2 linked regions of the Asanoa ferruginea genome follow. The protein of the gene in region 2 binds, or shares a complex with, the protein of the main gene of each other region. Links are inferred from orthologs where the notes say so. Each region holds a gene or a part of one and is shown on either strand. Other genes may lie near its edges.

Region 1 (4,590 bases), 5.5 Mb from region 2 along the record:
GCCGATCCGACCGACCTGTCGGGAAAGGAGCTCGGCCAGACCGAGTGCCACCGTCGACTTGCCGCCACCTTCGCCGAAACCGGCGATATAGACACTGCGCCCCACCAACCCAACCTACCGAGGTGGGCCTGTGGGGCGCAGTGATCGGCGCGTCAGTCTTCGTCGTCGTCGAGGCGGGCCAGGAAGGTGGCGAAGCGCTCCATCGGCGTCTCGAACTCCGGGTTGTCGTCGACGAAGTCGCGGAGCCGGTCGGCGACCCACTCCAGCGACACCGTCTCGGCACCTCGGCGCTCGGTCAGCTCCTCGATGCCCCGGTCGGTGAAGTACACGTTCCTACCCCTCAGCGGGCCGAGGCAGTGCGGCCTCGATCAGCGCGCTCTGCTCGGCGTCGTGCAGCCGGGTCGAGCCCACCGACGGCGCCGCGGCCGCCGGGCGGGAGATCCGCCGCAGCCGCACGCCCTCGAGGTGCTCGAGCAGGTTGAGCGCGACGAACGACCAGGCACCCTGGTTGGCCGGCTCTTCCTGCACCCAGGCGAAGTCGACCGCGTTGGGGAACTGCGCCAGCGCCGCCTTTACCTCGTCGACGGGGAGCGGGTAGAGCTGCTCCATGCGTACGAGTGCGGTGTCGGTGATCTTGCGCTCGGCGCGGGCCTGCACCAGGTCGTAGTAGAGCTTGCCGGAGCAGAGCAGCACCCGCCGCACACCGGCCGGGTCGAGCCCGCTGGTGTCGGGGATGACCGGCTGGAAGCTGCCGGTGGCGAAGTCTTCCACCGACGAGACGACCAGCTTGTGCCGCAGCAGCGACTTGGGCGTGAAGACCACCAGCGGCTTGCGCTTCGACGACAGGGCCTGCCGGCGCAGCAGGTGGAAGTAGTTGGCCGGGGTGGTCGGGATGGCCACCCGCATGTTGTCTTCGGCGCACATCTGGAGCCAGCGCTCGGGCCGGCCGGAGGTGTGGTCGGGACCCTGGCCCTCGTGGCCGTGCGGGAGCAGCAGCGTCAGCGCCGACTGCTGGCCCCACTTGACCTCGCCCGAAGTGATGAACTCGTCGATCACCGACTGGGCGCCGCTGGCGAAGTCGCCGAACTGGGCCTCCCACAACACCAGCGCCTCGGTGTTCTCCACCGAGTAGCCGTATTCGAAGCCCATCGCGGCGTATTCGGAGAGCAGCGAGTCGTGGATGAAGAACCGGGCGCGGTCCTTCGTGAGCGTCTGCAGCGGCAGGAAGTCTTTGCCGGTGTCGGCGTCGACGACCGAGGCGTGCCGCTGCACGAACGTGCCGCGGCGCGAGTCCTGGCCGGCCAGCCGGACGGTGAGCCCGTCGGCCAGCAGCGTGCCGAACGCGATGATCTCGCCGAAGCCCCAGTCGATGTTGCCCTCGACAGACATCTTGTGGCGCCGGTCGAGCAACTGCTGGAGCCGCTTGTGCGGGGTGAAGCCCTCCGGCAGGTTGACGTGTGCCTCGCCGACCGCGCGGACCGCCTCGATCGGAACGGCCGTCTCGACCGCCGGCTCCGGCTCGGGCTGACGGCTGCGCACCGGCCGGGTGCCGCTGGCCGCCGCGTCGCGGGTCGCCTTGAACACCTGCTCGAGCTGGGCCTGGTAGTCACGGAGCAGCTCTTCGGCGTCGTCGACGGTGATGTCGCCGCGGCCGATCAGCTCCTCGGTGTAGAGCTTCCGGACCGAACGCTTCTGGTCGATGATCGCGTACATCAGCGGGTTGGTCATCGAAGGGTCGTCGCCCTCGTTGTGACCGCGGCGCCGGTAGCAGACCAGGTCGATCACCACGTCTTTGTTGAACGCCTGGCGGTATTCGAACGCCAGCCGCGCGACCCGGACGACGGCTTCGGGGTCGTCGCCGTTGACGTGGAAGATCGGCGCCTGGATCATCCGGGCGACGTCGGTCGAGTAGAGCGACGAGCGCGAGTATTCCGGCGCGGTGGTGAAGCCGACCTGGTTGTTGACCACCACGTGCACGGTGCCGCCGGTGCGGTAGCCGCGCAGCTGCGAGAGGTTGAGCGTCTCCGCGACCACGCCCTGGCCCGCGAAGGCCGCGTCGCCGTGGATGGCCAGCGGCAGGACGGTGTAGCCCTCCAGCTTGAGGTCGATGCGGTCCTGCTTGGCCCGGACGATGCCTTCCATCACCGGGTCGACGGCTTCGAGGTGCGACGGGTTGGCGGTCACCGAGACGCTGATCGCGTGCTCACCGTCGGGCGTCGTGAACTTGCCGTTCTGGCCCAGGTGGTATTTCACGTCGCCGGAGCCGTGCGCCGACTTCGGGTCGATGTGCCCCTCGAACTCGGAGAAGATCTTCTCGTAGGGCTTGCCGACGATGTTGGCGAGCACGTTGAGCCGGCCGCGGTGGGCCATCCCGATCACGACCTCGTCGAGGTCGCCCTCGGCGGCGGTCTGGAGCACCTCGTCGAGCAGCGGGATCAGCGACTCTCCACCTTCGAGCGAGAAGCGCTTCTGGCCTACGTATTTCGTCTGCAGGAAGGTTTCGAACGCCTCGGCCGCGTTGAGCCGGTTGAGGATGTGCTTCTGCTCCTCCGGCGTCGGCTTCTCGTATTTGCGCTCTATCCGGTCCTGGATCCAGCGCCGCTCTTCCGGGTCCTGGATGTGCATGTATTCGATGCCGACCCGGCGGCAGTAGCTGTCGCGCAGCACGCCGAGGATGTCGCGCAGCTTGAGCGTCTGCTTGCCCGCGAAACCGCCGACCGGGAAGCTGCGGTCGAGGTCCCACAGGGTCAGATCGTGCTGGAGCACGTCGAGGTCGGGGTGCCTGCGCATCTTGAACTCGAGCGGGTCGGTGTCGGCCATCAGGTGACCGCGCACCCGGTAGGCGTGGATCAGCTCGATCACCCGCGCGGTCTTGTCGATCGCGCCCTCGGAGCTGACCGCGACGTCGCGCATCCAGCGGACCGGCTCGTAGGGGATCCGCAGCGAGGTGAAGATCTGGTCGTAGAAGCCGCGCTCGCCGAGCACCAGCTCGTGGATCGCCTTGAGGAACTCGCCGGACTGCGCGCCCTGGATGATCCGGTGGTCGTAGGTGCTGGTCAGCGTGATGATCTTGCTGACGGCGAGGTCGGCCAGCCGCTCTTCGGACATGCCGGCGTAGGGGGCCGGGTATTCCATCGCGCCGACGCCGATGATCGTGCCCTGGCCGACCATCAGCCGGGGCTGCGAGTGCACGGTGCCGATGCCGCCCGGGTTGGTCAGCGAGATCGTCGTGCCGGCGTAGTCGTCCATGGTCAGCTCGTTGCGCCGGGCCCGCCGGACGATGTCCTCATAGGCCTGCCAGAACTGCCGGAAGTCCATCGCCTCGGCGCCCTTGATCGACGGCACGACCAGAGTGCGGGTGCCGTCGGGACGCTTGAGGTCGATCGCGATGCCCAGGTTGATGTGGTTGGGCTGCACGACCGCGGGCTTGCCGCCGACCTCGGTGAACGAGTTGTTCATCTCCGGGATCTCGCGCAGCGCGCGGACCATCGCCCAGCCGATCAGGTGGGTGAAGCTGACCTTGCCACCCCGGCCGCGGGCCAGGTGGTTGTTGATCACGATGCGGTTGTCGACCAGGAGCTTCGCGGGCACGGCCCGGACGCTGGTCGCGGTCGGGACCGCGAGAGAGGCGTCCATGTTCTGGACGATGCGCGCGGCGACGCCACGCAAGGGGGTGGTCTCGGCAGCCTTATCGGCCGCGGGCGCCGCGGCCTTGCTGGCGGGAGGAGAGGTCTTGGCGGGGGCGGGGGTCGTGGCGGGTCGCGGCTGCGCCGGGGCCTTGACGGCCTTCGCGGGGGTTTCCACCTTGCCGTCACTCTTCGCAGTTGCCGGGGTTACCTTCGCGGCGGGCTTCGCATCGGCCGCACGGGGCTCGGGGGACGTGGCCGCACCGGGGGCGTCGGTGCCGGCGCGGGCGGCCGTCTGCTTCGCGGTCTTGGCGGTGGCCTGAGTGGGCGAGGAGCCGTCACCGTCTGGGCGATAGTCGGCGAAAAAGTCGTGCCACGCCGGGTCTACGCTCTTCGGATCCGCGAGATAGCGCTGATACATCTCGTCGACGATCCACTCGTTGGGGCCGAAACCCGCCAGTGGGTTATCGGATGTCTGCTGGCTCGACACGGCCGGTAATCGCCTCTTCCGCGCGCTGTGTGTATGTGTGAGAAGTCGGGTCCAAGGCTACGCCGCGCGACATGGACGGCCGTCGCCGACGTCCGTCCGTGTCACGTCTCACAGGTTAAAACGCGGGAAGATGTTAGGAGATGTCGCGCGTGCGTGTGATGAGGGTTCCGACAGTGCCGGTGACCACGGCCCAGGCGACCAGGATCACGCCGCCGACCCAGTAGGCCGGCTGGTCGGGAAGGTCACGCCCAGCGACCATCAACCCGGAAGCGATCGACGGCAGTGCGTATTGCACGTTGTTGATCCACGGCTGGTCGAGCGACTGGGAGAGCAGCGTGAACAGGAAGCCGACGATCGCGGTGCCGAGCACATAGGCCAGCACGGCCGTCACGGTCGCCGCGATCTGGCTGCGCATCAGCACGCCGATGCCCACGCCGAAGATGCCCCAGAGCAGGTAGGCCAGGCCGTTGAGCA
Region 2 (3,263 bases):
AGGAGCAGGGCGTCACGCTCGACCGCGGCTTCGTGATCACCGACGAGCGGCTGCGCACCTCGGTGCCCAACGTCTTCGCCGTCGGCGACATCGTGCCCGGCCTCCAGCTCGCCCACCGCGGCTTCCAGCAGGGCATCTTCGTCGCCGAGGAGATCGCCGGGCTCAACCCGGCCGTCATCGACGAGGCCGGCATCCCGCGGGTCACCTACTCCGACCCCGAGCTGGCGTCGGTCGGCCTCACCGAGGCCAAGGCCAAGGAGCGCTACGGCGCCGAGAAGGTCACCGCCTACAACTACAACCTCGGCGGCAACGGCCGCAGCCAGATCCTCAAGACCGCGGGCTTCATCAAGGTCGTCCGGGTCGACGACGGGCCGGTTGTCGGGATTCACATGGTCGGCGCACGGGTCGGCGAGTTGATCGCCGAGGCCCAGCTGATCTACAACTGGGAGGCCTACCCGGCCGAGGTCGCCCAGCTCATCCATCCGCACCCGACGCAGTCGGAGGCGCTCGGCGAGGCACACCTCGCCCTCGCCGGCAAGCCGCTGCACGCGCACGCCTAGCCGACCCGTCCCCGGTCGCACGACAAAGGAGTCCTGAGAGAGATGCCGGTATCGGTCACCATGCCTCGCCTCGGCGAGAGCGTCACCGAGGGCACGATCACCCGCTGGTTGAAGCAGGAGGGTGACACCGTCGAGGTCGATGAGCCGTTGCTGGAGGTCTCCACCGACAAGGTCGACACGGAGATCCCGTCGCCGGCCGCCGGTGTGCTCAGCCGCATCGTCGTCCACGAAGACGAGACGGCCGAGGTCGGCAGCGAGCTCGCGGTGATCGACGGGGAAGGCTCCGGTGGCGGTGCGCCCGCGGCGGAGTCCGCGCCCGCCGAGGCCGCGGTGCCGTCGGCCGAGGCGGAGACCGAAGCTGACGCCGAGGCCGAGGCCGCTGAGCCCGAGCCCGCCGCGGAGCCGGAGCCGGCCCCCGTGGCCCAGGCCGCCGAGTCCGGTGGCGGCGAGTCGGGTGGCGGCGAGTCCACTGTGGTCGCCATGCCGGCACTCGGCGAGAGCGTCACCGAGGGCACGGTCACCCGCTGGCTCAAGGAGGTCGGCGACACCGTCGAGGTCGACGAGCCGCTGCTCGAGGTCTCCACCGACAAGGTCGACACGGAGATCCCGTCGCCGGTCGCCGGCACGCTGCTGGAGATCAGGGTTCCGCAGGACGAGACCGCTGACGTCGGCGCGGCGCTCGCCGTGATCGGCGCGGCCGGTGGTGCTACCGGCGGCTCGTCCGCGCCGGCGCCCGCCCCGACCGAGGCGGCCGCGCCGGCCAAGGCGGAGCCTGCCGAGGCCAAGCCCGCCGAGGCCAAGCCCGCCGAGGCCAAGCCCGCCGAGACGAAGCAGGAAGCTCCGGCCCCCGAGCCCGCGCAGGCGCAGCCGGCCAAGGCACCCGCGCCGCGCCAGGCACCGGCCCGTGAGCCGGCCCCGGCAGCCGCCGCGGCCGCGCCGGCCCGCCCAGCGCAGTCGGCCGCGCCCGGCGGCGACGAGAGCAACGGCTACGTCACCCCGCTGGTCCGCAAGCTGGCCAACGACCAGGGTGTCGACCTGTCGACGCTGAGCGGCACCGGCGTCGGCGGCCGGATCCGCAAGCAGGACGTGCTCGACGCCGCGGCCAAGGCCAAGGAGGAGGCGGCCGCCCGTGCCGCCGCTCCGGCAGCACCGGCCGCGCCCGCCGCCGCGCCGAAGGCCGCAGCCGCGCCGAGCCCGCTGCGCGGCCGGGTGGAAAAGCTGACCCGCATCCGCCGCACGATCGCGACCCGCATGGTCGAGTCGCTCCAGGTGTCGGCTCAGCTCACCACCGTGGTCGAGGTCGACGTGACCCGCATCGCGCAGTTGCGCCAGCGGGCCAAGAACGACTTCCAGCAGCAGCACGGCGTCAAGCTGTCGTTCCTGCCGTTCTTCGCGCTGGCGTCGGTGGAGGCCCTGCGCACCCACCCGTCGGTCAACTCGAAGATCGACATGGAGGCCGGCGAGGTCACCTACTACGACGCCGAGCACCTGGCCATCGCGGTCGACACCGAGAAGGGCCTGGTCGTTCCGGTCATCAAGGACGCCGGCGACCTCAACCTGGCGGGCCTGGCCCGGCGGATCGCCGACGTGGCCGAGCGCACCCGGAGCAACAAGATCAGCCCCGACGAGTTGTCCGGCGGCACGTTCACGCTGACCAACACCGGCAGCCGGGGCGCGCTGATCGACACGCCGATCATCAACCAGCCCCAGGTCGCGATCCTGGGCACCGGCGCGGTCGTCAAGCGCGCGGTCGTCATCAACGACCCCGACCTGGGCGAGGTCATCGTGCCCCGCTCGATGGTCTACCTGTCGCTGTCCTACGACCACCGGATCGTCGACGGTGCCGACGCCGCCCGGTTCCTGACCGCGATCAAGGAGCGGCTCGAGGCCGGCAACTTCGAGGCTGACCTCGGCCTCGCCTGACGGTTGTTGTTTCGTTGAAGGGCCCGGCGCGTTCGCGCCGGGCCCTTCGCTCTATCGCGTTCGCCGTTTCCGGGCGAGCATGTCGGGGTGCCCGCTGCCGGACCTCCCGCCATGGATCGTCGACTGACGTTCCTGTTCGCCCTCGCTGCCGGGGTCGCCGTCGGCAACCTCTACCTGGCCCAACCGCTGCTCGACTTGATCGGCCGGGATCTCGGGGCGTCCGCCACCAGCGCCGGGTGGTTGATCACGGCGACCCAGGTCGGCTATGCCGCCGGCGTGTTGCTGATCGTGCCGCTCGGCGACGTGGTCGACCGGCGGAGGCTGGTGCCCGGCATGTTGCTGTGCTCTGCGGCGGCGCTGGCGTTCTGTGCGGTGGCGCCGACGATCGGGGCGTTGCTGGTCGCGGTGAGCCTGCTCGGCCTCACCACGGTCTCCGGTCAGATCCTCACCCCACTCGCCGGCGACCTCGCCGATGACGCGCGCCGGGGCCGCGTCGTGGGCACGGTGGCGTCCGGGATCCTGACCGGCATCCTGACCTCGCGCACCATCAGCGGTCTGGTCGCCGACGTGGCCGGGTGGCGGGCCATCTTCGCGGTGGCGGCGGTTGGTGCCGCGGCGCTGGCCGTGTTGCTCTACCGGGCGCTCCCCCCGCTCCTGCCGAAGACCCGGCTGCCCTATCGCGCGCTGATCGCCTCGGTGGCCGTGCTGGCCCTGCGGGAACGCACCGTGCGCTGGACGCTGGTGCTGGGCGCGACCGGGTTCGCCACGTTCACGATGTTC

What was found.
Region 1: sucB (region 2) and DFJ67_RS16140 share a complex: the UniProt entries of both Bacillus subtilis proteins name them as parts of the 2-oxoglutarate dehydrogenase (OGDH) complex. The link is inferred for Asanoa ferruginea from one-to-one orthologs.

What each region holds. Positions count from the first base shown.
Region 1 is NZ_QUMQ01000001.1:3,408,156-3,412,745, forward strand. What follows is about bases 134-4,418. They hold DFJ67_RS16140 (multifunctional oxoglutarate decarboxylase/oxoglutarate dehydrogenase thiamine pyrophosphate-binding subunit/dihydrolipoyllysine-residue succinyltransferase subunit), read right to left. Parts: upstream 4,117-4,418; coding sequence 334-4,116; downstream 134-333. Other genes in these bases: DFJ67_RS42725 (DUF6104 family protein), read right to left, coding at 153-329; DFJ67_RS16145 (ABC transporter permease subunit), read right to left, coding at 4,250-4,418. In the rest of the region: pta (phosphate acetyltransferase), read right to left, coding at 1-105; more of DFJ67_RS16145, read right to left, coding at 4,419-4,590. UniProt on the Bacillus subtilis protein: E1 component of the 2-oxoglutarate dehydrogenase (OGDH) complex which catalyzes the decarboxylation of 2-oxoglutarate, the first step in the conversion of 2-oxoglutarate to succinyl-CoA and CO(2).
Region 2 is NZ_QUMQ01000001.1:8,876,177-8,879,439, forward strand. Bases 85-3,042 are described here. They hold sucB (2-oxoglutarate dehydrogenase, E2 component, dihydrolipoamide succinyltransferase), read left to right. Parts: upstream 85-602; coding sequence 603-2,483; downstream 2,484-3,042. Other genes in these bases: lpdA (dihydrolipoyl dehydrogenase), read left to right, coding at 85-560; DFJ67_RS41285 (MFS transporter), read left to right, coding at 2,595-3,042. Also shown: more of lpdA, read left to right, coding at 1-84; more of DFJ67_RS41285, read left to right, coding at 3,043-3,263. UniProt on the Bacillus subtilis protein: E2 component of the 2-oxoglutarate dehydrogenase (OGDH) complex which catalyzes the second step in the conversion of 2-oxoglutarate to succinyl-CoA and CO(2).